Regions from separate parts of the Carnobacterium alterfunditum DSM 5972 genome, predicted to be linked through region 2. Evidence: predicted binding sites of a transcription regulator. Region 2 holds the regulator's gene; each other region holds the start of a gene.

Evidence for each region. The regulator CtsR, encoded in region 2, represses protease genes until heat stress. The targets are predictions, from matches to a motif close to TTGGTCAAAAAAGGTCAAANA.
Region 1: clpP (ATP-dependent Clp endopeptidase proteolytic subunit ClpP) is a predicted target of CtsR. The motif match lies at 3,489-3,509, and genes of this name have one in related genera.
Region 3: clpB (ATP-dependent chaperone ClpB) is a predicted target of CtsR. The motif match lies at 5,086-5,106, and genes of this name have one in related genera.
Region 4: BR50_RS09380 (ATP-dependent Clp protease ATP-binding subunit) is a predicted target of CtsR. The motif match lies at 4,924-4,944, and genes of this name have one in related genera.

The regions. Positions count from the first base shown of each region.
Region 1 is NZ_JQLG01000004.1:1,445,043-1,452,845, forward strand. Features, by position in the region: gene rapZ (RNase adapter RapZ) at 282-1,169, shown strand; gene BR50_RS07255 (gluconeogenesis factor YvcK family protein) at 1,166-2,179, shown strand; gene whiA (DNA-binding protein WhiA) at 2,213-3,169, shown strand; tRNA gene BR50_RS07265 (tRNA-Arg) at 3,356-3,427, shown strand; gene clpP (ATP-dependent Clp endopeptidase proteolytic subunit ClpP) at 3,591-4,187, shown strand; gene BR50_RS07275 (thioredoxin domain-containing protein) at 4,362-4,898, shown strand; gene BR50_RS07280 (sugar-binding transcriptional regulator) at 5,192-6,229, shown strand; gene gap (type I glyceraldehyde-3-phosphate dehydrogenase) at 6,271-7,275, shown strand; gene BR50_RS07290 (phosphoglycerate kinase) at 7,400-7,803, shown strand, end outside.
Region 2 is NZ_JQLG01000004.1:1,271,903-1,279,705, reverse strand. Features, by position in the region: gene proC (pyrroline-5-carboxylate reductase) at 1-712, shown strand, start outside; gene tadA (tRNA adenosine(34) deaminase TadA) at 757-1,281, opposite strand; gene BR50_RS06490 (helix-turn-helix domain-containing protein) at 1,405-2,268, shown strand; gene BR50_RS06485 (IS30 family transposase) at 2,273-3,232, opposite strand; gene BR50_RS06480 (hypothetical protein) at 3,401-3,784, opposite strand; gene BR50_RS06475 (ATP-dependent Clp protease ATP-binding subunit) at 3,910-6,402, opposite strand; gene BR50_RS06470 (CtsR family transcriptional regulator) at 6,429-6,890, opposite strand; gene BR50_RS12580 (IS3 family transposase) at 7,649-7,803, shown strand, end outside.
Region 3 is NZ_JQLG01000004.1:2,128,237-2,136,039, forward strand. Features, by position in the region: gene BR50_RS10500 (YitT family protein) at 101-997, shown strand; gene BR50_RS10505 (IS3 family transposase) at 1,302-2,168, opposite strand; gene BR50_RS10510 (helix-turn-helix domain-containing protein) at 2,132-2,698, opposite strand; gene BR50_RS10515 (Cof-type HAD-IIB family hydrolase) at 2,828-3,640, opposite strand; gene BR50_RS10520 (prolyl oligopeptidase family serine peptidase) at 3,776-4,537, shown strand; gene BR50_RS10525 (metal-sulfur cluster assembly factor) at 4,622-4,957, shown strand; gene clpB (ATP-dependent chaperone ClpB) at 5,147-7,759, shown strand.
Region 4 is NZ_JQLG01000004.1:1,893,195-1,900,997, reverse strand. Features, by position in the region: gene BR50_RS09405 (NAD(P)-dependent oxidoreductase) at 1-654, opposite strand, end outside; gene ptsP (phosphoenolpyruvate--protein phosphotransferase) at 782-2,503, opposite strand; gene BR50_RS09395 (phosphocarrier protein HPr) at 2,503-2,769, opposite strand; gene BR50_RS09390 (hypothetical protein) at 2,933-3,124, opposite strand; gene BR50_RS09385 (IS1380 family transposase) at 3,295-4,611, shown strand; gene BR50_RS09380 (ATP-dependent Clp protease ATP-binding subunit) at 4,998-7,241, shown strand; gene BR50_RS09375 (DUF1827 family protein) at 7,597-7,803, shown strand, end outside.

The DNA.
Region 1 (7,803 bases), 170 kb from region 2:
GAAACTGATGAACAGATCCTTTTTTTGTTATATATCGATTGTTTGAAAAATGGTTTCTATGTCAAATGGTGTGGACATCTTATAAAGAAATTTCTTCTGGAATAACGGATCTGCTTGTGTAGAGACAGGGATAAGAAATGTATGAGAGCCATCTTATTGAGTAAACGATTAGCGAAGGACGAAGATTTATTGAAAAGGTCAAGATGACTATACATGGAACACCCGGAGTGTTATAATTAGTAGGATGGAATAAAAAGTACCAAAAGAAAGAGGCGAATAAGATGGTAGATAGTCTACAATTAGTCATTCTTACTGGAATGAGTGGAGCAGGCAAAACAGTAGCAATGCAAAGTTTTGAGGACATGGGTTATTTTTGTGTGGATAACATGCCACCAAGCTTATTACCGAAATTTTGGGAACTAGTTAAAGAATCAGGGAAATTAACAAAAATTGCTTTAGTGATCGATTTACGTTCGAGAGCTTTTTTTGAAGAAATTGTAAAAGCTTTAGAATCAATGGATAATACATCTCTTGTCACGACAAAAATCGTTTTTTTAGATGCTAGTGATGAGGAATTGGTGTCTCGTTATAAAGAAACCCGTCGAACACACCCATTAGCAATGAGTGGGCGCGTTATCGTAGGCATAAAAAAAGAGCGAGAATTATTAGAAGAAATAAAAGGTCGGGCGCAAATTGTTATCGATACTTCGAAATTAACACCGCGTCAATTAAGAGAAAAAATCAATAGTGATTTTAAAACGGCTGATACCGAGTTATTTAGAATTGAAATGGTCTCATTTGGATTTAAATATGGATTACCTATTGATGCAGATGTCGTTATGGATGTTCGCTTTTTACCTAACCCTCATTACATCGATAATTTGAGACCGTTGACCGGGGTGGATAAGCCTGTATATGACTACGTGATGAAACAGCCAGAAACGGAAATGTTTTACCGTAAATTCACAGATTTATTGGAGTATATTTTACCAGGCTACAAAAAAGAAGGTAAAAATAATGTAACGATCGCCATTGGCTGTACAGGTGGGAGACACCGTTCAGTAGCTTTAGTAGAACGCATTGCACAAAAAATTAAAATTGATGGCTATCCAGTTCATATTACTCATCGAGATAAAGGAAAGGTTAAAGAATCGGTGAATCGTTCATGATACAAGAAAGAAAAAAAAACAGGCCTAAAATAGTTGTCATTGGCGGAGGTACTGGGTTACCTGTTATTCTGAAGGGCCTTAAATCAAAGCAAGCAGATCTAACGGCGGTTGTAACAGTAGCGGATGATGGAGGAAGCAGCGGAACACTGAGGAATTATGCCAACATTGTTCCGCCAGGAGATATTCGCAATGTTTTAATTTCACTCTCCAATATTCCAATATCACAAAAAGATATTTTTCAGTATCGATTTGATACGCATGATAATTTTTTAGCTGGACATTCAATAGGGAATTTAATTATTGCTGCAATGTCCGAAATGAGAGGAAGTATTTTTGAAGCAATCCAATTGTTGTCTAAAATGATGATGGTAGATGGCCATGTTTATCCAGCGGCAGAAGAAGCTTTGATTTTGCATGCTATTTTTGAAGATGGATCTAAAATAGCAGGAGAATCTAAAATTGCAATCGAAAGAAAAAAAATAGAACGAGTGTATATAACGACAGCAGAAGATGACCACGCAGCCAAAGCTTCTAGAAAAGTGATCGCTGCTATTCATGATGCAGATATGGTTGTATTAGGTCCGGGAAGCTTATTTACGAGTATCTTACCTAATTTAATGATTGAAGATTTAGGGAAAGCAGTCACAGAAACAAAAGCAAAAGTAGTCTACATTTGTAACATAATGACTCAATTAGGTGAAACAGAGAATTTTACTGATGCAGATCATGTCAGCGTATTGCATAAGCACTTGGGTGAAAAATTTATTGATACAGTTTTGGTCAATATCGGTGAAGTACCAGAAAATTATATCGATGCTGAACGCTACAATGAATATTTAGTACAAGTAACACATGATTTTAAAAAACTTGCTGAGGAAGTTCCTTCTATTATATCGGATGATTTTCTTGAATTAAGAGATCAAGGAGTTTTCCACAATAGGGAAAAAGTTGTGGATGAATTATTTAAAATAGCTTTCGATAATAGACGCTTAGAAAGAAAAAATAGTTAGTAAATCAATTCAAAAAAGAAAGGAGGCTATTATATGTCTTATGCTTCAGAGGTGAAGAAAGAATTAACGCAATTAGAAGTTCACAGAGAGCATGCTAAAGCTGAATTAGCTGCGTTGATTCGTATGAATGGAACAGTTGGTTTGGTCGACAAAAAATTTATTTTAAATATTCAAACTGAGAATGCAGCAATTGCACGTAGAATTTATGTTTTATTAAAAGATCATTTTGATGTTGAAAGTGAACTGTTGGTTCGCCGGAAGATGAAATTAAAAAAAAATAATGTTTATGTCGTACGATTAAAACATGGAACTCAAGAAGTTCTTTCAGATTTATCAATTATGGAGGGAATGTTTTTGCATAGCCATGTTTCAGATGAAGTGATAGGCAATACACAAAAAGTCAAATCTTATCTACGCGGCGCATTTTTAGCGGGAGGATCGGTCAATAATCCAGAAACGAGTCGTTACCATCTTGAAATCTACTCAAGTTACGAGGAACATAATGATGATATCTGTCAAATGATGAATCAATTTAATATGAATGCTCGCACATTAGAAAGACGTAATGGATACATCACCTATTTGAAAGAAGCAGAAAAGATTGCCGATTTTTTAGCCTTGATTGGGGCAACTAGTGGTATGCTTAAATTTGAAGATGTTCGTATTATCAGAGATATGAGAAATTCGGTCAATCGTTTAGTTAACTGCGAAAATGCTAATTTAAATAAGACGATCGATGCTGCAGGTAAACAAATCGAAAGCATCAAGTTTATTGATGCTAGAATTGGATTAGATAAGATTCCAGTAAAATTAAGAGAAATCGCGCTTGTTCGTTTAGAAAATCCAGAAGTAACTTTAAAAGAATTAGGAGAAATGATCCCGAGCGGAACGATCAGCAAGTCTGGGATCAATCATCGATTACGCAAGTTAAACGAAATGGCAGAAAAATTAAGATCTAAAGACCTCGCGAAAATTGACAAAAGGAACTGAAAAAATTAAAACAAATGAATCTATTCAGTAAAGCAAAAAAATCTCTTTACGAGAAAATTCATGCGTCGTTAGTCTGGAAGTTCTGCTTGTCTTTTTATTATAACTGGGCTACACTATAATAGTTGGTATTTTGCTAACATCAGAGAATAATGGACCCTTCATTAGGTTAGCATTATTGTAGTAGTAGTCCCCTTAGTGTAATGGATATCACGTAAGATTCCGATTCTTAAAATGGGGGTTCGATTCCCTCAGGGGGCATTTTTGTGATTAGAGCAAAACTTCTAATCACTTTTTTTTATCAAAAAAATAACGAACAAAAAAATTGACCTTCATTGACCAATGGAGTAGAATACAGTTAGTAATGTATTGAGTCGATGTTTAGTCACTTAAAAGTAGTAAACAATTGAGGAGGAATCAAATTATGAACTTAGTCCCTACAGTAATCGAACAGTCATCAAGAGGTGAACGTGCCTATGATATTTATTCTCGTCTTTTAAAAGACCGTATTATTATGTTAAGTGGTCCAGTAGATGATGATCTTGCAAATGCTGTAATCGCTCAGCTGTTATTTTTAGATGCACAAGATTCTGAAAAAGATATTTATATTTACATCAATTCACCAGGAGGCAGTGTAACTGCTGGATTAGCAATTTTCGATACAATGAACTTTATCAAAGCAGATGTCCAAACGATAGCAATGGGTATGGCTGCGTCAATGGGAAGTTTCTTATTAACAGCTGGTACAAAAGGTAAACGTTATGCTTTGCCAAATGCTGAAATCATGATCCATCAACCATCAGGCGGATCACAAGGACAAGCAACAGAAATTGAAATTGCTGCCCGTCATATTTTGAAGACACGTGAACGTTTGAATAAAATTTTATCAGAACGTACAGGACAACCAATTGAAGTTATCCAAAGCGATACAGATAGAGACAATTATATGTCTGCAGAAGATGCAAAAGCATATGGTTTGATTGACGAAATTATGGAAAATAGTGCTGCTTTAAGCAAATAAGCAGAAACAATCTATGTGAGTAAACTAATTGAAGAATAAAATAAAAAAAGATTGGAGCAACGCTCCAATCTTTTTTTATTGATAGCCTTTTTAAAAAGAATAAGCCAAATCCTTTTAATTGACTTACTATAATCTGTATAATGAAAATAATTAGCGAATAAGGGAGGACTTTTAATGGATGTCAGCAATATAAAATCGGACAAGGTCAATACAACCACTGGAATTAAGGTTGGAAGTGAAAGTGCTCCAGTTAAAGTAATCGAATTTATTAACTTGGCATGCCCGTATTGTAAAATATGGTATGAGGATTCAAAAGATCTATTAACTGAGTATGTCTTTGCAGGTAAAGTACAGCGAATAATCAAACATTTTGATAAAGAAACAGCGGGGTTGAGAAAAGGAAATGTTCTGCATCAATATTTAGACTACTCTGATCCTGAGAAGGCACTTGAAGAAATAGATTTCTTTTTTGCTCACCAAAAAGAGTGGGGAAGATTAACGAATTCTGATGAGATCGCAGCATATGCAGTCGAAAAAAGAAACTTAACGCTTCAATCAAATGGAACTAAGGTTAAAGAAATCGTACAAGAAGCAAACGGAGCAGAGATTGTATTGGTTCCTACAGTTTTTATTGAAGAAGATATTTTTGATGAGAATATCAAACAACAAGAACTTAAAGGCTTGATCAAAGCGCGTATTGAACAAGTGTAGAAGTTGAGAGCAGTATTTTTTTGTGAAAAAGACATAATTCATTCAAACTTTCTTTGTGTAATTTAATGAAAAACTTAGAAACATAATAGTTGAAAGATAATCGGATAACTGTTACAATAATTGATGTGAGAGATGGTAATAGTGCTTTTCAGTACTATTGATTAATGATAATAAAACAGAACCAGGAAACTGATAGTTTAATTTTCATTTTGATTCTCTTGTTTTTTTAAGTAACAAGGGTCGCCAAACGACTAACGCGGTCACAAAGCGTCCAACGTAGAAAGAGGTCGCTCATGCAAAGCGTAGTATCCGTTATTGAAGAAGTCATTCCAGACATCATGTATACACTTCAGAATCGTTACCATATTTTGCGCAATGTTTTTTTATTAGGTCCGGTGGGCAGAAGAGTTTTAGCTGATCGTATGGGAATCACAGAACGTGTTTTACGTACAGAATCAGAAGGCCTTAAGAAGCAAGAGCTAATAAAAACTTCAAAAATGGGAATGGAATTAACTGAAAAAGGCGAAACCGTTTACCACCAATTAGACCAATTAATGGGTCAATTATTGGGAATGAGAGAGAAAGAAAAACAACTTGCCTCTTATTTGGAAATAGAACAATGTGTGATAATTTCCGGTGATATAGACGATCAGCCCAAATTACGTGAGGAAATAGGCCGTGCTGCAATGGAAGCTTTGAACTTTTTGCTTCCGGAAGGCGATAATATTATTGCTGTAATGGGCGGTACAACTATGGCAGAAGTGGCAAATCAAATGAATGAAACTCTTTCTCGAAAAAGAAAGCTGCTATTTGTTCCAGCTCGAGGCGGCTTAGGAGAATCACTTAATATACAAGCGAATTCGATCACTTCTTTGATGGCACAAAGGACAGGCGGCGAAAACCGTGTTCTGTATGTTCCGGAACAAGTAAGTGAAGAAACATATAAACCGCTCTTGCAAGAACCTGGAATCAAAAAAACGCTTAAGTTAGTAAATGATGCGAATTGTGTTTTGTTTGGTATCGGTGATGCAAAGCTTATGGCGGAACGCAGAGGAATGAATGAAGATGTTCTAGCTCTGATTAAAAATAAAGCGGCAGTTGGAGAAGCGTTTGGAGAATTTTACGATCAGTCTGGTGAAGTGGTATATAAAATACCCCGAATTGGAATGCAGTCAAAAAACCTGGCAAACATTGCTAGTGTGATTGCTGTAGCTGGTGGAAAATCCAAAGCTAAAGCAATTGAAGCTTACATGAAAAAAGCACCCGGTCATACGTGGTTGATCACAGATGAAGGTGCTGCTAATGAGATTTTAACAGGGATAACCCTTTAAAATAAATTTATTGTATGATTCCTAAAGGAGGAAATATATTTATGACAGTTAAAGTAGGTATTAATGGTTTCGGACGTATTGGACGTCTTGCATTCCGTCGTATTCAAGAATTAGAAGGTATCGAAGTGATTGCGGTTAACGACTTAACAGAACCAAACATGTTAGCTCATTTACTAAAATATGATACAACACAAGGCCGTTTCAATGGTGAAGTTGAAGTTAAAGAAGGCGGATTTACAGTTAATGGTAAAGACGTTAAAGTTTTAAGCAACCGTAACCCACAAGAACTTCCATGGGGAGAACTTGGAGTTGACATCGTATTAGAATGTACTGGTTTCTTCACTACTCAAGAAGCTGCTGAATTACACATCAAAGCAGGAGCTAAAAAAGTTGTTATCTCTGCACCAGCAACTGGTGACATGAAAACAATCGTTTACAATGTAAACCATGAAACTCTTGATGGTTCTGAAACAGTTATCTCTGGTGCTTCATGTACTACTAACTGTTTAGCTCCTATGGCTAAAGTATTGAATGACAAATTCGGTATTGAATTAGGCTTAATGACAACAATCCACGCTTACACAGGTGACCAAAACACATTAGATGCTCCGCATCCAAAAGGCGATTTCCGTCGTGCCCGTGCTGCAGCAGCTAACATCATTCCTAACACAACTGGTGCTGCAAAAGCAATTGGCCTAGTATTACCAGAATTAAAAGGAATATTAGATGGAGCTGCACAACGTGTGCCAGTTGCTGCTGGTTCATTAACTGAATTACAAACTGTATTAAAAACGAAAGTAACTGCTGAAGAAATCAATGCAGCAATGAAATCAGCTTCTGACGAATCTTACGGATATACTGAAGATCCAATCGTTTCTTCTGATATCTTAGGTATGTCATTTGGTTCATTATACGATGCAACTCAAACAAAAGTTATCACTGTTGGTGACAAACAACTTGTTAAAACTGTTGCTTGGTATGACAACGAAATGTCATATACTTCACAATTAATTCGTACTCTAGAATACTTTGCTAAATTAGGTTAATCTTTAACGAGAGACTTAAATTAGGATAGAAATAGTAAAAAGCGGGGAGGCAACGCGCTTCCTCGCTTTTATTTTTTCAAAAATCAATATTTACAGATAATTGCTCTTCAGAGGAGGAACCTTCATGGTGAAAAAAGTTGTAACTGATTTAGATTTAAAAGGTAAAAAAGTTTTGGTTCGTGCGGACTTTAATGTGCCAATGAAAGACGGCGTTATTACTAATGACAACCGTATTCAAGCAGCATTACCAACTATCCAATATGTGATCGAACAAGGTGGAAAAGTTATTTTGTTCTCTCACTTAGGTAAAGTGAAAACAGAAGAAGACAAAGCTGGCAAAAGTTTACGTCCTATCGCTGAACGTTTAGGCGAATTATTGAAAAAAGACGTTACATTTGTACCTGAAACACGCGGTGAAAAATTAGAAAATGCTATCGACCAATTAAATGCTGGCGATGTATTAGTATTTGAAAACACACGTTTTGAAGATGTTGATGGTAAAAAAGAAAGCAAAAATGATCCTGAACT
Region 2 (7,803 bases):
TACAACTCCAGAAAAATTAGCAATTTTCACCGCAGAAACTGGAACGCATGCTTGTTCATCTAATAAAGAACTGGTAGAAAAGGTCGATATTTTAATTCTTGCAGCTAAACCAAATGTTTTTCCAGCTATTTTAACAGAAATTAAAGCTGAACTCGCTATTCATCGACCAGTAGTTGTTTCGATTGCAGCCGGAACGACAATTCAAAAACTGTCGGAGCTATTGAATGATAACAATGACACACCAATAATTCGAGTGATGCCTAATCTGAATTCACAGATTGGAGAAGGGATGACTGCTATTTGCGGAAATAACTATGCAACTCCTGAACAAAAAGCATTCGTTTTGAATATGTTCAAAGCTGTTGGAGAAGCTATCGAATTGCCTGAAAAAGACTTTAGCACATTTACAGCACTTGCTGGAAGTTCACCAGCATTTGTCTTTTTATTTATTGATTCCTTGGCAAGAGCTGCTGTTAAAAATGGTATGTCTAAAGAAACAGCAACAAAAATTGCTGCCCAAGCTGTACTTGGAAGTGGAAAATTAGTATTGGATAGCAGTGAAACACCATGGAATTTAATCGATCAGGTTTCTTCTCCAGGAGGAACAACTGTTGAAGGTGTTTTAACATTAGAAGATACTGGCTTTGTCTCTTCTATTACAAAGGCTGTACAAGCAGTTATCGATAAAGATCAAGCTATGATGCAACAGTAAATGCATGCGTGGATCGGAAAATAAAAAAAGACGGCAACCTCGTATTATACTTGGCTGTCGTCTTCTTTAGTTAGTTTTGCTTTTCTTTGCATTTTTTCTTCTTTTTTACGTTTTCTCAATTCTCGGAAAAAATCACTTAATAATTGACTACATTCTTCCTCCAAAAGACCTTTTTCAATTTGTACTTGGTGATTAAAACGCTTATCATTAAGCAAATTCATCAATGTACCTGCTGTGCCACCTTTAGGATCACTTGCTCCATAATAGAGTTCTTTGATACGAGATAAAATCATCGCACCACTGCACATAGGACAAGGTTCTAATGTTACAAATAATTGAGCGTCCTCTAAACGCCAATTTTTCAAATTTCGATTAGCTTCTTGAATAGCCAACATCTCCGCATGAGTTGTTGCATCATTTGATTCTTCTCTTATGTTATGCCCACGACCAATAATTTCCCCATTTAGCACAACTACTGCACCTATAGGGACCTCTAATTTTGATTTTGCTTTGTGAGCTTCTTTGATCGCTTCTTGCATAAAATACGTTTTTTCTTCAATAGTTAACATCTGCCCATTCCTTCGCATACTCTTTTCTTTATCATAGCATAATTTACCTACAAACTTATGTTAAAAATGATAGAATAAGAATACAAACTAATTGTATCGGTTTTCATTTAAAGGAGTGCTCTTATGAATTTCAATCAATTTAAATCTATTTATCCATCTGCTTTTTTAACAGATGTTTCAAAAAACGATCAAGCTTTTTTAACGTTTCCTTACCAAAATAAATGGATCAATTTTGATGAAAATCAGCTGACAGTCTCAGAAAAAAAATTACTTTATCTAATTTTTAATCAAGATATTACCATGCAAAATTTAGAAACTCCGCAATCAAAATGGTATCAATTTTTAATAGAGGATAACCCTTCCCTTCCAATTGAAAAAGGTATCTACCGAGTTGTACAATTTGATATCACAAAAAAAGATACTCGTTTTGATAAAAAATTATGGCTTAGTTCATTTAAAAGCTTTTTTAAAGATGTACAAGAAGCATTCTTTATTGATGATCATTACGGACTTTTGATCCACCGTTATTCAGGTTTTTCAGCAGCTCAAGAGGAGACGATTGGGATCTTACAGACTTTAGATGACGATTTTTCAACAAAAACGAGTGGCTATATTGGTCAATATTGGCCTCTTTCTTTAGACTTCAAGCAATTTTTTAAAGAGGAACAAACTATTTTTTTAAATCAGTTACAAAAAAGTAAACAAGTTTTTTCCTTGTCTGATGTTGCACTGAGTTATTATGCTTCAGAAGCTCTATCAAAAAGTCCTATTATCCAACAATTAAAAAAAGATCTAGCTTCTCACCCTGAAATAAAGGAACTGATCACAGCAATATGGCTGAACCAAGGAAACATAAGCCTAGCAGCTAAATATCTTTATATTCACCGAAATACATTACAGTACCGGTTAGATCGATTTTTTGAAGAATTTGGTTTTTCATTAAAAGATAGAAACGATCTACTTCTTTGTTATTTATTAACAATCTGATTTGTCAAATTAAGCTATACAAACTATCTTCATCCATATAACTCATAAAAACTTCCAACGGTGTTTGGTAATTTAGTGACTTCCTTGGAATGTTATTTCGTTTGTGTGCAACAGATGATACGAAAGTCTGGTCAACTTCGTTGAAATCCATTTTTTTTGGCAATCCATCTTTTCGAAGAAGTCCATTAGAATTCTCATTTAAAGCTCGTTGTGAAGGCGTTCCAGGATCAGCGAAGTAAATAGCGACATCATGTTGGTTGCACAAAGATTTCCAGTTGGAAAACTCCTTTCCGCAATCAAACGTAATGGATTTGAATAAATTTTTTGGTATGGCTTGGAACCATTGATTCATGGCATTCTCAATGTCGCAGGCTTTACGCCCTTTGGGCTTTAAGGTAATGATAGCTTTTGATAAAATCTCTACTAGAGTAATAACCGCACTTTTGTGGTGAACACCTACAATGGTATCTCCTTCGATATGACCAAACTCTTCTTTAAATGTGGGATAGTCTATTATTCTTTCAGAGATATTTCGTTTATAAGCTTGTCTACCTCTACGTTCTTGATGTCCGTTAGGTTTTCTTTTCCCTTTCATCGGGAGTGTAACTTCATCGAATATTCTTTCTTTAAACTGCCTATAAAGTGTTCGTACGGAACAGTCTATTGTCATTTCTTTACGGCCAATAATGACATCCGGCGTCCAGCCCTCAGCTACTTTTCCCTTGATATAAAGCTGTTGTTCTTTTGGTAAATCAATTTTTTTGCGTCCACACTGTTTCTTGTTTTTTTTATACCGTAGGTAATGGTCGAAAGCTGTGTGTCCTGCTTTGAAGAACCTGATAACATTATTAATCGGTGTACGAGTACGATTCAAGTAAGTAGCTATTTTAGCAACTGGAACACCTTGGTGGTAATAAGCTTCTATCATCACTAGTTCATCCATGGTAATATGGGTATAGGTCATTCGTGATCACTCCTTGTTTTCTGTGGTTGGAAATACAATTAGAGTGTATCACGAATGGCTTTTTTATTTGTATAGCTTAATCTTACAATCGACGCAATTTAAAAAAATCGACTGTTAAATAGAAATTTAACGGTCGATTTTTTTGCTCACTATTAGTTTTAAACAAATTTATTTTTTTAATTTATGTTTCAAATCTTTTTTATGATGTTTCAGTTCATGGTGTAAATCATGCTTTTTATCCATAAAAGCATCTCTAAAATCATTTGTAGTCTCTTTCAGATGATTCCCATATGAACTTACGTTGCCTTTCAAGTCAGAAACTTTATCAACGACACTCAATAAATTAGCCACTTCAGTATCAGATAAATCATCTACAACACTCATTGCCTTTTCGTTGCCTTTTAATTTTTCTTTTACAAAATATCTTGCTCTTTTACGATTCATTTTAGACTCTAATTTTTCCATTGCCATGCTTGAAGATGAAACTATAATTGCCCCCACTGCAAAGACCGTTCCAACTCCTACTAGTAAAGATTTCGTTGAATTTTTCATGAATAGTCACTTTCCTTCCATTATTTCTTTTGTTTTATCATAGCAGAAAGAAATTTAAAATACGAATAAAAACGTTTACTATCTTATAAAGATAGTAAACGTTTTATTATCTCTGATCAATTAGATCAGTTATTCTCACTTACAGTCACTGTTTTTTCAGCTATTTTCTTTAAATCTGTCACAGTAATACGGATAGTCCCCTTTGAGGCACCAATTGTAACATGATCACCAATTTTGACCCGTCCACTTAATAATTCTTCGCTTAATCGATCTTCAACCTCTTTTTGAAGTGCACGACGAATCGGACGTGCACCATACTCAGGGTCATAACCAGCTTTAGCAATGACATCGATAGCTGCTTGCGTAATTTTAACATCAATATCCATATCTTTTAATCGTTTAATAATGGTTTGTGCCATTAATTTTACAATTTGTGTTAATTCTGCTTTTTCTAGAGAATGGAATACGATAGAATCATCAATACGGTTAATAAATTCTGGTTTAAACGTCTTTTTCATTTCTTCCAGTATCCGTTTTTCCATTGCTGAATGATCCTTTTTATTGTTTTTTGTACTAAATCCTACCGATTTTTCATCTCTTAGAGCTGTTGCTCCCAAGTTAGATGTCATAATCATGACCGTATTTTTAAAATCGACTTTCCGGCCTTTAGCATCTGTTAAATGACCATCATCAAGAACTTGCAATAAAATATTAAAAACGTCTGGATGGGCTTTTTCAACTTCATCGAATAGAATAACAGAATATGGTTTTTGACGAATTTTTTCAGTCAATTGACCACCTTCATCATATCCTACATATCCCGGAGGTGAACCAATCAAACGACTCGTGCTGTATTTTTCCATAAATTCAGACATATCCACCCGCACTAATGCTTCTTCATTACCAAACATGGCTTCAGCAAGTGCCTTAGCTAGCTCTGTTTTTCCGACACCTGTAGGCCCTAAGAACATAAATGAACCAATTGGGCGATTTGGATCTTTCAACCCACTCCTAGATCGTCTAATTGCTCTAGAAACGGATTCAACTGCTTGTTCTTGTCCAATCACTCGTTTATGCAATATTTTTTCTAAATTCATTAATCGGTCAGATTCTTTTTGCTCCATCTGTTGAACGGGAATACTCGTCCAAAGAGAGACTACTTCTGCAATATCTCTTTCCGTTACCTGCAATGATTTTAACGAAGCTTTTCCTTCTTGTTTTTGCAGCAAATTTTCAATTTTTTTGCGTTGTTTCATTTCTTTCATACGAATTCTAGCAGCTTTCTCAAAGTCTTGTAACTGTATAGCTTCTTCTTTGGCTTGTATCAAAGCCTCCAATTCTGCAACTGCAGCCGCAACTGGAGAAGGTTTACCTGAAACATCTAGACGTACTTTAGAAGCAGATTCATCTATCAAATCAATAGCTTTATCCGGCAACTGTCTTGATGTAATATAACGAGATGAAAGTTTAACTGCAGCATGTACAGCTTCATCCGTAATTTTGACACCGTGATGATCCTCATAACGAGAACGTAAACCTAATAATATTTCTTCTGTTTCCTCTTCTGAAGGAGGATCGACATGGATCGGTGAAAATCGTCTTTCTAAAGCAGCATCTTTTTCAATATATTTTTGGTATTCATCTAGTGTTGTTGCTCCAATGGTCTGTAGTTCACCACGCGCTAATGCAGGTTTCAAGATATTAGACGCATCGATCGCACCCTCTGCTCCACCAGCACCAATTAGAGTATGCAACTCATCTATGAATAAGATAACTTCACCATCTTGGTAAATCTCGTCTATAATTTTTTTCATTCGTTCTTCGAATTCACCACGATATTTCGTACCTGCTACCAATGAACCCATATCAAGCATCATTAATCGTTTATTTGCTAATGCATCTGGAACTTCACCGTCATTGATTTTTTGTGCTAATCCTTCTGCAATGGCTGTTTTACCTACACCGGGTTCTCCTACCAAAACAGGATTATTTTTCGTTCTGCGGCTCAAAACTTGGATAATACGTTGGATTTCTTTATGACGCCCAACTACTGGATCTAATTTTCCTTCTCTTGCCACGGAGGTTAAATCGCGAGCTAATGAATCTAAAGTAGGTGTACCTGCGACTTGTTTAGCAGCTGGTTTTACTTTTCTACCCTTACTATTCGTTACATCGCTCAAACCGATTTTTTTCAACACGATTTGACGGGCTTTATTTAAATTAATATCGAGATTACTTAAAATTTTAGATGATAAAATATCCTCTTCACGCAACAGTCCTAATAATAAATGCTCTGTACCCACAAGTGCTGAACCCATACGTCTTGCTTCATCTGTAGCAAATGTTATAGCCTGTTTAGCTCTTGGAGAATAAGGAAGAATAGCATTTTTAGAAAGGTATTTCATTGTTCCGTAACCCGTAAAGTGTTCGATTTCTTCTCGGATATCAATTTCTGTAACAGAAAATTGTCTTAACGTTTTTCCGGCAATCCCATCCTGTTCCATAATCAAGCCTAAAAGTAAGTGCTCAGTTCCTACAGAATGATGACGAAATCCCTTTGCTTCTTCTTGCGCCATGATTAAAACCATTCTTGCTTTTTCAGAAAATAATTCATCCATCTATATTTCGCCTCCGGTTTTATTCTTTACTCATATTTTAAATTATTTAAAAAAGCCACTAATAATCTAGCTCTTAATTCATTTTCAATTATTCCATCAGCATTCAAGAGTGATTTTTCCATCACAGATAACATGATGTTAGCTTCTCGCTTAGTCAACATTTCAGTTTCGAATAATCTTTCTATGATAGAACAAGCATTTTTTTGGGTAATTTTATTTCCAACAATATCGATCATCATATCCAACATCTCAGCTTCATCTATCAATTTCACTTTGATAATACGTATATACCCGCCACCACCACGTTTACTTTCAACTAAATAACCTTGTTGCACAGTAAAACGGGTGTTTATAACATAATTTATTTGGGAAGGAACACAATTAAATCGATTTGCCATTTCACTACGCCTAATTTCGACTCGTTCATCTTGACCTAACACTTTCTTTAAATAAGCTTCAATGATATCTGACATGTTTTGATTGTGCATGAGTTATCTGTTACTAAAACATTTCAGTGTATAGTAAAGATAATAGCTTTATCTTTACTACATTGCAACGGTGTTTTTTTAGTAACACTCCTTTTCTTATCGTCCCAACACTAGACTTAATCATTTAGTTTATCAATAACATAAACTAAATCAATAGCGGAGGATACTTCTAGCGAGAACCAGAAAGTATTCTTGACTAATCCTGACTTTCATTATACGAGAAATAAGAGGATTTGAAAAGTAACTCTACTCATTTACATTTAAACAACTCCTAAATTGGCTCTATTCCTCAATAAACAAAGGATAAATACTTCAAAAAAATATTTTCATAAAAAAAGAAACCGTATTTTCAAATCATTAACTGACTTAAAAAAATTGTTTCTCAATTTAAAATTGCTTTGTATGCTAATTTAAAAAGGTAAATAGTAATCGTATATTTTAGCATATAGATGTGTCGACACCATTTTGTAGTACCTCTTAGACTGTCTTCATGTATTCTGCCAGAGCATCCTTTACATTGATACAAGCGACCTTATTCCTCTAGAAATTTGGGATGATTAATTTATCAACACTAAAAATTATACAGCCGATATTACTTGATAGTATAAAACGAACAAAAAAAGGTGATTTCTCTAAATTTGATACCCTACCCGAAAACTAGACACTCAAAAAAAAGAGTGTTTTTAGTTTTTGGGTTATTTTTTTATTTTATTTTCGTTATACTTTAATAGAATTGTTTCTAAGTGGAGGTTTCTTTGATGAGCAAAAAATTATATACAGAATATGAAATAGAGATATTGCAAAAGAATCCTAATGTAAAATCAGCATCTTCAAAAAGCATTACCTACTCACCTGTTTTTAAAATTAAAGCAGTAAAGGAAAGTAAGAGCGGAATGACCTCAACGGTCATATT
Region 3 (7,803 bases), 860 kb from region 2:
CGGATACAAATGAGAGGGTAATGAAGAAAAGTGAGTTTTTCTTTATTTATAAGGGAAAACTTGTTATCCTTGTTTGATTAAGTTAGTAGGGAGTTGTAAAATGACACAATTAAAAACACCAAATTTTTGGATCGAACAAGCCAAAAAAATCTTCTTCGTTTTTTTTGCAGCGATTACAAATGCAATTGCTTTGAATAACTTTTTAATTCCCTCAAATATTTATGCTGCAGGGATTAATGGAGTTTCGCAATTAATATCAGGTATTTTAGATGGTTCTTTAGGCATCATTATCGATACGGGTGTATTGATACTTGTATTTAACATACCTATCGCGCTACTTGGATGGTTCAAAGTAGGGAGAAATTTCACATTATACAGTTTCATGACTTCGGTTTTGATTTCGTTTTTTGCTATTCTTTTACCGATAAATCCATTGACGAATGATCCTTTGATGAATGCTCTGTTTGGAGGCATCATTAGTGGAGCAGGAATTGGATTTGCTTTGAAATTTGGTTTTTCGACTGGTGGAATGGATATTATTTCAATGGTATTGGCCAAAACAACAGGAAGATCGATCGGGACATTGATATTTTCAATGAATTTACTCATTGTTTCATCGGCTGGTTTACTATACGGTTGGGAATATGCTCTTTATACCTTGGTATCGATTTACGTTATGACTAAGATGATTGATACAATACACACCAGTCATCAAAAAGTGACAGCTATGATTGTAACCAATGAACCGGATGCTTTGGTGAAGAAAATACACGAAAAATTAATAAGAGGAATTACAATTATTCCTGCTAAAGGTGCTTATTCAAAAACGGATCGTTCTGTTCTAATGATGGTCATTACTCGTTATGAAATGTATGAATTAGAACAAGCGGTCAGAGAAGCAGATGCTTCAGCATTTGTTAATTTTATGGAAACAAATAAAGTACTAGGAGAATTTTGGAGTTTTGATCGACAAAAAGAATCTCAACTAAAAAGATAATATAAGTGAGGCTGGGACATAAGCCCGAGCCTCTTTGCCTATCCAACTATTGATTCTAGAGGTACTGCTAAAAAGTAGCCTCATCGGTAGAAAATAAAACAAAAATAGATTGAACATTTTATGATTCAAATATATAGGGTCTATAATTTTTGGCGTTAACAGATCAGTTTGATCACTCACTTGAAATTTCTTTTAAAAGACCAATACCATTTATTGACCAATCGATATAGATATCTATATCAAAAAAAGAGTTTGTTTATCAGTTTCCTGATAAGGTGCTGACCCCTAAAAGTTAGAGTTTTTATTATTCAGCTGATTGGCTGGTTTGAATTCGGTATTCTACCGGACTTAAGCCAGCCAATTTTGCTTTTGATCGAACATGATTATACCATTCGATATATTCTTCAATTCTTGATTTCAATTCCTCATAACTGACTAATTTCTCCCCATGATACATTTCTTGTTTTAGGATGCCGAAGAAATTTTCTATTGCCGCATTATCTGCACAAGTCGCCTTGCGAGACATACTCTGAAAAACGTTATTTTTCTTTAGTGTTTTGACCCAATGATTATGCTGATACTGCCAACCTTGATCAGAATGAAGAGTGGTACGAACCGTGGCGTATTCTTTAAGCATGCCGATGGCTTCTTCCAAAGGTTTCATCACTAAGTCCAGGATAGGTCGTTTATTTATTCCATAAGCTATCACTTCACTATTAAATAGATCTAGAATAGGACTAAGGTAGAGCTTTTCTCCGCCTGTACATTTAAACTCTGTCACGTCGGTGACGAGCTTCTGTAAAGTGATGGATGTAGAGAAGCGTCTATTTAACTTATTCTTGGCAATAGTGCCTACTTTTCCTTTATAAGAGTTATATTTCCGAGATTTTCTAATAAATTTAACACACTTCAAACCCATTTCTTTCATGAGACGATAAACTTTCTTGTGATTGACACTATAACCTAGTTTCTTCAGTTCATTTGTAATGCGTTTGTATCCAAATCGCTCTTTGAACTGAAAGAAAAGTTGTTCAATCTGTTCTTTTAGTCGCTGATTACTATCTATTTTTTTTAATTGCTTTACGTAATAGTGATAGGTTGACTCTGGAATACCCACCACCAGAAGGATATCTTTTAGTTTGAATCCTTCTTCTTTAAGTTCGTATGCCACTGCTGCTTGTGCTTTTCGAGAAAGACGTCGGGATTCTTCTGAAAAGCTTTCAACTTTTTTAAATAGGCATTCTCCAATTTCAGTAGTTCAATTTCTCGTTCTAATTCTTGTCTAGAACAATCTGCTGATGTGCCTGGTTTCAGTTGCTGTTTTTTTGGTTTTTTAGTCATTGAAGGACGCCCCTTTGGGTGTGGTTTTAGGCCTTCAATTCCCTTGCCTTGGAAAGCTTGATTCCAATTTGCGATAAGGGAAGGATTATTCATGCCGAAGGTAATGGCTGTATCTGAATAAGAAGTGCCTGTCTGTTTTATAAAGTGTAATACATCTACCTTAAATTGAACAGAGTAAGCTGCTTTCGTCTGTTTCCTTTTTAAACCGTCCAAACCAAGTTTTCGGTATGCCTTTACCCAATTATTAAGGGGAGTTGTAGAGGAAAGAGCATATTTCTTCGCTAGTAATTGAAAGCCCAAAGGGCCGTTTAGATACTCTTGAACAACTTGTAACTTAAATTCTTCACTATATTTTGTCATAAAAACAACCCCCAAAAGTTTAGATTTCACTCTAACTTTTGGGGGTCGCTACCTAAACAAACTCTTTTTCCTATTCTCAGCTAGTTATGTCCCAAACTCACTTTTTTAATGGTTGATCAAGATCAACTATTAAACTAATCCAAAGTAATTTTCTAAATAATGAGCTAGCCCATCTTCATTATTGGTTTTTTCTGTTATATCATTTGAAATATGTTTTAAAGTATCGATCCCATTTTTCATAACTACGCCGTGTCCAGCGTATTGGATCATTTCATAATCATTGTCTTCATCACCAAAAGCAATAATATCTTTTTGTTTGATGCCATATACTTGTGCAATGCGTTCAACACCTAGTGCTTTTTGCACACCGGCTGCAACGATTTCTAAACAAGGTGATTGTCCGCCCCAAGTTCTAATTTCAACAGTATCGCCATAACGAGCTGAGATTTTTTCAATAATATAGGCTTGATTTTCTGCATCTGTAAAAACACAAACAGCAGTAGGATCTTCTTTCAAACTAGATGCCGTAAGTTTTGAAGCCCTATTGCTTCCTTCTGGAAAGAAGCCGTTGTAAGGAACGAAATAATTATCTGCAAAAACGGTATCTTTTAGTTCTGCTGCAATTAAATGGATATTTAATTCTTTTTTTAATGTCAGCATATCTAAGGCAATCTCACGATCTAATGTTTTGTGGTACTGTGATTCCCAATTCAATTGATCTGGTAAGTGACACAAAGCGCCATTAAAGTTTACAATAGGCGTTTCCATACCTAATTGAGTATAGAACTGTTTACTGTTTCTGTATGGTCTGCCTGTAACGATTGAAACAAGGTGACCGGCATTTCTTAAAGTCTTCAAAGTATTTTGGGTCCTAACCGAAATTTCTGAACGATTATTTAATGTGGTCCCATCTAAATCTAGAGCAATTAATTTTTTATTCATCAAGATCCTCCAACTATTATTCATTTATTTTATAAAAGTTTCTAGGTTTCGTTTATGATACACTTACTACATAGAATCTACACAAATAGTGTACCATAAAGTCTATAAGAATGAATACAGAAAGAGGATAGATAGATGATAACAGTAGAGCACAAATCCATTAATGGAATTCCGATATTAGAAGTTGTTTTAACAGAAAGGCTAAATGAGATCTTGCCAACGGTTGTTTTTTATCATGGATGGACAAATCTTAAAGAAAGTTCTTTGGTCCATGGTTATGAAATTGCTAAAAAAGGATTTAGAGCATTAATTCCTGAAGCCTATTTGCATGGAGAAAGAAGCAAAGGGATACCAGTAGAAGAGAGAAGTTTAGAGTTTTGGGATGTTGTGCAGCATAATATTATTGAATTCCCTGCTATAATCGATCACTATGTTAAAGCAGGATTGACGGACCAAAGCCGTGTTGGGGTATCAGGCCTCTCAATGGGCGGTATGACAGCGAGCGCCATTTTAACGCAATATCCTTGGCTAAAAACAGCGGTTGTTCTAATGGGAAGTCCCTCGCCAATTTCTTTTTCTAAGTGGTTATTATCATCCAAATGGCAAACAGGAGCAGAAATCGATTTTGAGTCAAAACAATTTGCTCCGGCTATAGAGTCGTTAAAAATTATTTCACTTGATTTACAACCGGAAAAAATTGCTGGGAAATTTATCCACTTTTGGCATGATGAAGACGATGATTTAGTGCCTTATCAACCTACTTTCGATTTTTATAAAAAAATAAAAAATCAAGATTATGGAAAACATGTGAGCTTTACAACAACTGAAAGCTATGGTCATCATGTACCGCATATGATTTCGGTTGAAACAGCCGAATTTTTCGATAAACACTTATAAAGAAAATAGGATCTCTCGTTGAAATAATTTACTTTTAGGAAGACAAGAGGTAATATAATATCAAAAAGAGAAGGTGTCTAACTCGTGGAACCGACTAACTGGAATGAAGAAAAAATAAATGAAATCAAAGGGGAAATACTTTCTGCTTTAGAGCAGGTCATTGATCCTGAATTGAACATTGATATCGTGAACTTGGGTTTAATTTACGGTGTCGAAATCGCTGAAGACAAACATTGCGTAATAAAATTAACGCTAACTACGATGGGCTGTCCCTTAGTGGATACTATAACCGATGACATTATGAAAGCAATGCAAACGATCCCTGAAATTTCTTCAACTGAAGTAAAATTAGTCTGGTATCCAGCCTGGGATACAAGTAAAATGAGCCGCTATGCAAGAATTGCATTAGGTGTAAGATAAAGAAAAGTTTACTCTACTAAAAAAGTTAGGGTAAACTTTTTTAGTATCCGCACTAAAACCAGAACTTTGTTTTGGGAGTAAAAATTTATTATAATGAATCAACAAAATAGGTGAAGACTCAGGCGTTTCGTTTTACCTTTATTGACCAAATTAGTATACTGAAATTAGGTAAATCAAGGAGGAGTTCCAATGGATATCGAAAAGATGACTACTACAATGCAGCAAACCCTTGGAGAAGCACAAAGCATCGCCGTAACAAGAAAACATCAGGAAATCGATCTTCTTCATTTATGGAAGATCTTTTTAACGCCAGATCATTTTGCGCGTGGGCTTTACCAATCTTTAGAAATCGATACAGAAAAATTCGAGTTTTTTGTAGATCAAGAATTGGATAAATACCCTACTGTTGAAGGATTAAATGTTCAATATGGACAGGGTATGAGTCAAAACTTATACCGTCTATTAACGGAAGCCGATAAAATCAGAACTGATTTTCAAGATGATTTTCTTTCAACTGAAATCGTTTTACTAGCGCTAATGCAATTAAAGAACCATAGTTTGACTAATTATTTAACTAAAAATGGCTTAACTGAAAAAAAATTAGAAAATGAAATTAAAAAAATAAGAGGAGGAGATCGTGTGACCTCACAAAATCAAGAAGAAACTTATCAGGCACTCGAAAAATATGGAACGGATTTAGTCAAAGCTGTAAAAAGTGGAGACCAGGATCCGGTTATCGGAAGAGATGATGAAATTCGTGATATGATTCGTATTTTATCTCGTAAAACTAAAAATAATCCGGTATTGATTGGAGAACCTGGAGTAGGTAAGACAGCTATAGTGGAAGGATTAGCCCAGCGGATCGTCCGAAAAGATGTACCAGAAAATCTAAAAGGAAAAACTATTTTTTCATTAGATATGGGATCGTTGATTGCAGGGGCAAAATATCGAGGAGAGTTTGAAGAACGTTTGAAAGCGGTATTAAAAGAAGTGAAAAAAAGCGAAGGACAGATCATCTTATTTATTGATGAGATCCATACGATCGTTGGAGCTGGGAAAACGGAAGGCAGCATGGATGCAGGGAATCTATTGAAACCGATGTTAGCCCGAGGCGAACTGCATTGTATTGGTGCGACAACACTAGATGAATATCGAAAATACATGGAAACTGATAAAGCTCTTGAAAGACGATTCCAAAAAGTACTCATTAATGAACCGACAGTGGAAGAGACTATCAGTATTTTAAGAGGATTAAAAGAACGATTTGAGATCCATCACAGTGTAAATATCCATGATAATGCCCTAGTTGCTGCTGCAACATTATCCAATCGTTATATTACGGATCGATTCCTACCGGATAAAGCAATCGACTTGATAGATGAAGCGTGTGCGACTATTCGGGTTGAAATGAATTCAAGGCCTACTGAATTAGACCAAGTTTCTCGCCGATTGATGCAATTAGAAATAGAAGAAGCTGCATTGAAAAAAGAAAAAGATGATGCTAGTATGCGAAGATTAGCAATCATCCAAGAGGAATTATCTAATTTACGTGAAGATGCTAATCACCTGAAAATGAAGTGGGAGACTGAAAAAGAAGAAGTAGCTAAATTACGTGATAAACGTGCTGAAATCGAAAAAGCACGCCATGAATTAGAAGAGGCCGAGGGTAATTATGATTTAGAACGTGCCGCTGTTCTAAGACATGGGCAGATCCCGGCTTTGGAGAAGGAATTGAAAATGCTTGAAGAGCAACAGTTAGCAGCGCAAGACGATCAAGTCAGACTGGTACAAGAATCGGTTACTGAAGAAGAAATCGCAGTCGTTATCGGCCGGATGACAGGCATTCCCGTCAGTAAGTTGATCAAAGGAGAACGCGAAAAATTGATGCATTTAAATACAGCATTAAGTGAACGGGTCATTGGTCAAGAAGAAGCAGTACAAAGTGTGTCAGATGCAGTTATAAGGGCTCGAGCAGGTATTCAAGATCCAAATCGTCCGCTAGGTTCATTCCTATTTTTAGGACCTACTGGTGTAGGGAAAACGGAATTAGCTAAAGCGTTAGCTGAAAACTTATTTGATTCGCAAGACCATATGGTGCGGATCGATATGAGTGAATATATGGAAAAACATACTGTTTCAAGATTGATAGGAGCACCTCCTGGTTATATCGGTTATGATGAAGGTGGGCAACTAACTGAAGCGGTGAGAAGAAGTCCGTATACGATTGTTTTGTTAGATGAGATAGAAAAAGCTCATCCTGATGTGTTTAATATTTTGTTACAAGTATTAGATGATGGACGCCTAACAGACTCAAAAGGCAGAATGGTTGATTTTAAAAACACTGTTTTAATCATGACAAGCAATATTGGCTCTGTTTTATTGCTAGAAGGCACAGATGCACAAGGACAAATAAAAGAAGCGACGAAAGAACACGTGATGTCATTGTTAAAAACATCCTTTAAACCAGAATTTTTAAATCGAATCGATGATACGATTTTATTCGCACCTTTAGGTATAGATGTTGTGAAGAAAATTATTCTTAAATTGACACGCGATTTGGCTTTACGATTGGCAGAACAAGATATTGAGCTGTCCATTTCAGAAGAAGCACAAGTATGGATAGCAGAAAAAGCTTATGATCCTATGTATGGAGCAAGACCGTTAAAGAGATTCATTACTAAACAGGTAGAAACGCCCTTAGCTAAAGGTATTATTTCTGGGGAGATTCCACCAAAATCTAAAGTTACGATTACTTTAGAAGCGGATCAATTATCTTATGAAACGGTAATTCTAGATAAATAAACAAAAAAAAGACATTCACCAGAATGTCTTTTTTTGTTTATTTA
Region 4 (7,803 bases), 620 kb from region 2:
TGATAAAGACCAGTTTTGGGCACTACCTCCGCCAACCGTATCCAATACTTTTTCAAGATCTAAATTTGCAGCTTCTGCATAGACTAATAATTCTGCCATACCCATCATTGTCCCAGCAATCATAATTTGATTAGCCATTTTTGTGTGTTGTCCACTACCAGCTTCGCCTTGCAAATTTACTTTAGCAGAAAATAATTCAAAAATAGGTTTTACTTTTTCATAAGTATTTACGTCTCCACCAACCATAACGGTTAAAGTTCCATTTTTAGCCCCTAAGTCTCCTCCAGAAACTGGAGCATCTAAAACCTCAATACCTCTTTGTTGTGCCTCATTGTACAGTTTTTTAGCTAATGTAGGTGTACTGGTCGTCATATCTACCAAAATATGTTTCTCAGTGGCTGTTTTAAAGATGCCATTTTCACCAAAGTAACTTTCTTCAACATCTTTGGGATACCCTACAATAGTAAAAATAATTTCGCTCTTTTCAGTTACCTCAGCTGGTGAATCGGCCCAGTTTGCTCCTAAACGAATTAATTCGTCGGCCTTACTCTTTGTACGATTGTATACTGTTACTGTGTAGTCAGCTGTTAATAAGTGTTTAACGATAGAAGAACCCATTACTCCAGTTCCGATAAACCCGATAGTTTTTTTCATTAGTGTCCTCTCCTCTTGTTCAATTTAAATCTAGTATATCAGTTCTTGCAAAGAGAGCGTAATTTATTTAGTGAAAAGCAGCAAAAAAAGAGCACAAAAATCAAATTGATTCTTGTACTCCCTCTCTTTATTTAGTATACGTTTCAACAAGTTTTACAACTTCATCAGCTGTATCACAATCATTGATTGCTTTATCAGCTAATTCAGTCATTTTTTTCGTATCTAAACGTTTCATTAAACTACGTGTCTTAAGAATGCTTGAAGCACTCATAGAAAATTCGTCTAATCCCAGTCCTAGCAGAAGCGGTACAGCCGTTTGATCCCCAGCCATTTCTCCACACATACCAGTCCATTTTCCTTCTTTATGAGAAGCATCGATCACCGTTTTAATTAAACGCAAAATTGATGGGTTATATGGTTGATAAAGATAAGAAACGCGTTCATTCATACGGTCAGCAGCCATAGTATATTGAATCAAATCGTTGGTACCAATACTGAAGAAATCTACTTCTTTAGCAAATTTATCTGCAATAACGGCAGCAGCAGGAATTTCGATCATGATACCAATTTCGATATCATCTGATACTTCAATACCTTCATTTACTAATTTAGCTTTCTCTTCTAAAAGCATCTCTTTAGCTTGACGGAACTCTTGTAAAGTTGCGATCATTGGGAACATAATACGTAATTGTCCGAAAACAGAGGCACGTAATAATGCACGCAATTGCGTTCTAAACATATCCGGTTTTGCTAAACAAATACGAATTGCACGGTAACCCAAGAATGGATTCATTTCATGTGGCAATTTTAGGTAAGGCAACTCTTTGTCTCCGCCAATATCCATTGTACGAACAACAACGCCTTTGCCTTCCATACCTTCTAAAACTTCTTTATAAGCTTCAAACTGAGCCTCTTCTGTAGGAAAATCAGGTGAATCCATATAAAGGAATTCTGTACGGTATAGTCCAACAGCTTCACCGCCATTGTTTTTTACGCCTACTAAATCTTTAGGAGTACCAATATTTGCAGCTAGTTCGATGTGCTTTCCATCTGCTGTTAATGTTGGTTCATCCTTTAATTTATCCCATTCAACTTTTTGATCAGCGAAAGCTTTTGCTTTTGTTTCGTAAGTTTCAACATCTGTTGATTCAGGGTGAACGATTACATCGCCTTCTAAACCATCAATGATGATAAGATCGCCTTCTTTAACAAAAGAAGTGATTTCTTTCGTTCCTACAATTGCAGGAATTTCTAACGAACGAGCCATAATAGCTGAATGTGATGTACGTCCACCAATGTCTGTAACAAAGGCTTTCACAAATTGACGATTTAATTGAGCAGTATCACTTGGTGTTAAGTCATGAGCAACCACAATCACTTCTTCATCGATCATTGAAGGATTAGGCAGTTTCACACCTAACAAGTGGCTTAACACTCGTTTAGTAACATCTTTGATATCAGCTGCACGTTCTTGCATGTAAGGGTTATCTTCCATGCCTTCAAACATCCCAATAAACATATCCGTTACTTCTTTTAATGCACTCTCTGCATTGACTTTATTATCATTAATAGAGCTTTCGATACTCCCGATTAATTCTGGATCAGATAGAACCATTAAATGAGCATCAAAAACTTGGGCTTCTTTTTCACCTAAAGATTCTGCTGCTTTAGATCGAATGATCTCAAGTTCTTTTGATGCTTCTTTTAATGCCGATTTTAAGCGGTTAATTTCTGAATCAGAGTTCTCAACTGAAATTTTGTTGAAAGTTAAATCGGGTTCAGTTAGTAAGTAAGCTTTTGCTACTGCAATACCATCACTTGCTGCGATCCCTTTTAATTTTTCAACCATTATTCAGCTAAACCTTCTTTCTTCATTGTTTCTTCGATTCCTGCAAGAGCTTCAGATTCGTCTGAACCATCAGCAGAGATAACTACGTCAGCACCTTGTCCAACGCCTAAAGACATAACGCCCATGATTGATTTTAAGTTTACAGATTTACCTTTATATTCTAGGTTGATATCTGAACTAAATTTGCTTGCTGTTTGTACTAATAATGTTGCTGGACGTGCATGGATACCTGTTTCAGCTACTACGTGAAATTCGCGTTTTTCCATAATTAAAAAATCCCCTTTAATATATATTATTTTTGAGGACTCCATCCAGTTTCGACTGTAAATAATATTCTTTTCAGCAAAAACATTCGATATAGCCCTTACAACTTATAAGACTACCATTTTTTTTCTGTTTTAACAACTATTTTTTTCTAAATATTCTATGCTACTTTCCATTTGACCTATACCGATAAATAACATCTCCATTATGCAGAGCCTCTCCGATAATAGATTCTTTCTCTTCATGATTGATCCAAATTTCTCGAAAAGTCATAAAATCTTTTTTTTCAATAGCCATTGTATCAATATCGCCTTTGATCAACTGTTTCAGCTGATTTTGTAATTCTTCTCTGGTCATTATTAAGACTTCCTTTCCTGAATAATTCATACTTTTTCTAAAACGCTCTGGAAAAACTGTTATAACGCTAGTTTGAGTTAATTTTCTCAGCACCCTTTGGGTGTGCAAAAAGAACCCCAATCTGCTATGGTTAAAGCGACTAAACATAACCAAAGAAAGGGGTTCTCTCTATGGCAACTTTACATGAAAATCGTTTGCTTTTCAATTCAAACATTACGGTATCTCACTCTGGGGGTAATTTATCCTCAGATTCCGGATTGATATTAGTTAAGGAATTCATGCACACCATTAATTTCTCTAACATTTTGAAACAAACCCTCACTATTAACGATGATCGACTTTACTATAACCATGCTAATCATTCAATTATTGAACAAATCCTTTTTCAATTGATTGCTGGATATCAAACGGATTCTTCGGCTGACGTTTTATCAAAAGATCCCATTTTCCAGAGTCTATTAGCTAAAGAGCAACTCGCTTCACAACCGTCTATTTCTCGTTTATGGGATCGGTTAAGTCAAGAAAACATTTCCCAATTACAAGAAGTCAATCAAATCCTGATTGATAAAGTACGTACTGCTCGTAATACAACTGAAATGATTTTTGATCTAGACTCAACACATTCGGATACCTTTGGCAATCAGGAGAAGTCGAATTATAATGCCCATTACCAAACGAATGGCTATCATCCACTTGTTGCCTTTGAAGGTCTGACTGGCGACTTTTTGAAAGCAGAACTTCGTTCTGGTAATGTGTACACATCCAATGGTGTTGCAGATTTTGTCCGACCACTTTTTGACCATTACCAAGAAACCGTACCTGTAAGTTCTATTCTAGTGCGTGCAGATAGTGGTTTTGCAACTCCTGAATTATATGAACTGTGTGAAAAACGTCAAAATTTTTATATTGTTCGATTGAAATCGAATCGCAACTTAGGAAAAATCGCTGAGCAATTTGTATCTATAAATGACCAGCAGGATTGGGATAAAAAAGAAGTTCACTACGCTTCTACACTCTATCAAGCGAAGAGCTGGACACATCCACGAAGAATTTGTATTAAATCTACGCGCGAAGCAACCGAATTGATTACTCGACATGAATTTATCATAACCAATTTATCAGAGAACCTTTCTGCAGAAGCGGTCTTTCAAACCTATTCTAAAAGAGGCACCATGGAAAATTACATTAAAGAGGCCAAAAATGGATTTTATTTCGATAAAACCAACAGTCCTCGTTTTTTAGAAAATCATGCACGTATGATGGTGAGTGTACTAGCTTACAACATCGTCAATTTTATGCGTACTCTTTGTTTTACGAAAGAAACCAAAGGTTTTCAAGTTTCAACTATTCGTTTGCTCTTATTTAAAGTAGCGGGTAAACTTGTTCATTCTGGACGAAAAACCTTTTTAAAACTCAGTTCCTATCACGTTTACCATGAACTTTTCCATAAAATCTTGCGGAATATTCAGCATTTCAAATGGCAGTAACACTCACACCTAATGGAATAGTTTTAAAAAAAAGGCTAATTTCAAGGGGTTAGTATGCCTAAAAATCTTAATTTTCTGACAAAAAAATAAGTGACTTGGAAATTTGAAGTAAAATAAGTAAACCTAACAAACTAATGACCTGAAAGAAGTGAAAAATGCACCAATTATTATTTTTTTTAAAAGTATGAATCATTCAGGCCTTTACTAATGTTTTAACTAACTTGATCATAATCAGTTTAATTCAAAAAAACAAAAAATTATAGTACCAATTACTTGAAAGTCAAAAAAGGTCAGTGTATAATGATAACTAGAAAGGTCAGTAATGGTCAATCATTTATTTAATTTTATTTGATTTACTAACCTACTAAATGAAAGGTTGTGTTTAAATGTTATGTCAAAATTGCAATCAACGTGAAGCAACTATCCATTTATACACCAATATGAATGGCCAAAAAGGTCAATTGGATGTTTGTCAAAATTGTTACCAACTTATAAAAGATGCTCAAAATCATGGCGAGATCAGAAATAATCGATCACCACAAGATCCTTTTGGTTTCGGTAATTTAGATCAATTTTTCCGTTCCATGCAAAATCCTCAAAATAACAACTCACAACAAAATAATTCAAGCGTCCCTCCCACTCAAAAGGGTTCTGGAGGTCAGCCGCCTATAAATAAAAAGCCTGGACTTTTAGGTGAATATGGAACGAATTTAACCGATTTAGCACGAACAGGGGCTATAGATCCAGTCATTGGACGCGATAAGGAAATTGAACGAGTGATTGAAATTCTAAATCGCCGGACTAAAAATAATCCTGTATTGACAGGTGAACCTGGTGTTGGTAAAACGGCAGTTGTTGAAGGTTTAGCACAAAAAATCGTTGATGGTGATGTGCCTCAAAAATTATTAAGTAAGGAAGTCATTCGACTAGACGTTGCTTCCTTAGTTCAAGGAACGGGCATACGTGGTCAGTTTGAAGAACGTATGAAACAATTAATGGATGAATTAAAGAAAAATCCACAAATAATTTTGTTTATTGATGAAGTCCACGAAATTGTTGGAGCCGGAAGTGCGGAAGGCAGTATGGATGCTGGCAATATGCTTAAACCAGCTCTTGCACGCGGTGAAATGCAAATGGTCGGGGCAACAACGTTAAAAGAGTACCGCACGATTGAAAAAGATGCTGCTTTGGAGCGTCGTATGCAGCCCGTACGTGTTAGTGAACCATCCGTTGAAGAAACTATTACTATTCTTCAAGGTCTCCAAAAAAAATACGAAGATTACCATCATGTTCATTACACGGATGAAGCTATTAAGAGCGCCGTTAGCTTATCTAACCGTTACATTCAAGATCGTTTTTTGCCCGACAAAGCGATTGATTTGTTAGATGAATCGGGTTCTAAAAAGAATTTAACGATACAAGTTGTTGATCCGAAACAATTGGAGGATAAAATTGCAGAAGCTGCTCAACAAAAACAACTAGCTTTACAACAAGAAGATTATGAAAAAGCGGCTTTTTATCGTGATCAGGCTAAAAAATTCTCTACCATGAGAGATCAACAAAATCCTGATTCAGATGAGCCTACAGTAACTGAGCAGGATATGATCGAAATTATTGAAATGAAGACAAATATTCCTGTAGGAGATTTAAAAGAAAAAGAGCAAACACAATTACGGAACTTGGGACAAGATCTTAAAAAGCATGTTATTGGACAAGATGAAGCAATCGACAAAGTTTCTAGGGCGATACGCAGAAGCCGTGTTGGGTTCAATAATAAAAGCCGTCCAATTGGTTCTTTCCTTTTCATCGGCCCTACTGGTGTTGGGAAAACTGAATTAGCTAAACAACTAGCATTAGAACTATTTGGGAACAAAGAAGCCTATATTCGATTTGATATGAGTGAATATATGGAAAAACACAGTGTTTCTAAATTAATTGGTTCTCCTCCTGGGTATATTGGCTATGAAGAAGCAGGTCAACTTACCGAAAAAGTTCGTCACAATCCTTACAGTATCATTTTATTAGATGAAGTTGAAAAGGCTCACCCTGATGTGTTGCATATGTTTCTACAAATCCTTGACGATGGCAGATTAACGGATGCCCAAGGCCGTACAGTTAGTTTTAAAGATACTATTATCATTATGACAAGCAATGCTGGTACGAGTGATATAGAAGCTAGCGTAGGTTTTGGTGCCACCGCTTCTGGTACACAAAAATCCATATTGAATCATTTAACAGATTACTTCAAACCAGAATTTATAAACCGTTTTGATGGAATCGTTGAATTCAATTCTCTTACAAAAGAAAACTTATTATTTATTGTCGATTTATTGATAAAGGATGTAAATGATATGCTCGAACATCAAGGTATAACAATCGAAGTAGAACCTTCTGCTAAAGAAAAACTAGTCGAATTAGGCTATGATCCAAAATTAGGCGCGCGTCCTTTGCGACGTGTTATTCAAGAACAAATTGAAGATCGAATTGCAGATTTCTATCTTGATTACCCTTCTGTAAAAGAATTGATTGCAAAAACAAACGATGAAGGGAACATTGTTGTAGAGGCAAAAGAAATTATCTCAGCAGGATCTCCTACTGGATTAAAGGAAGAACCCGATACCGAAAATTAAATTTTAAAATATAGAGACAGTACTCCAATAAAGATAAAAATATCTTGATGGAGTGCTATCTTTTTGGCAAATCACTGAACTAATGACTAGATTATTTTGGTCACTACTTCTCTTAAAATAAACTTATCCTAAATAATAATAATATTCAGTATAGTTATGCGTACCATTTGAACTATTTCACTCAGTTTTGGCTGATTCATATCTGTCATACTAAGTTGTTGCTGCTTTAAATTACATTTATTTTTCTTATCGTTTTCACTTAAGTAAGTGCCGGGCAGTTGAAATGCTTTGAATTGTTCCGTTTTTAATTATATAATGTATGTAACCTAACCGGTATAAAAAGAGGTGAAAGATTATGAAACTAATAGATGTTACGAATAATCATTCTGATCTTGTGATGGAACAACTAGAGAATACTGATGCAAATTTTGTGAAAGTTTTTTCTTTAGGTCCGACAACAATTATCTATTCAGGTGCTGCAACACATAAAGATGTTCTTTTACTAAATAAAAACCGTAATATAAAGAATGCGGAAATCAGTTTTGTATTAGAAAGTATCCTT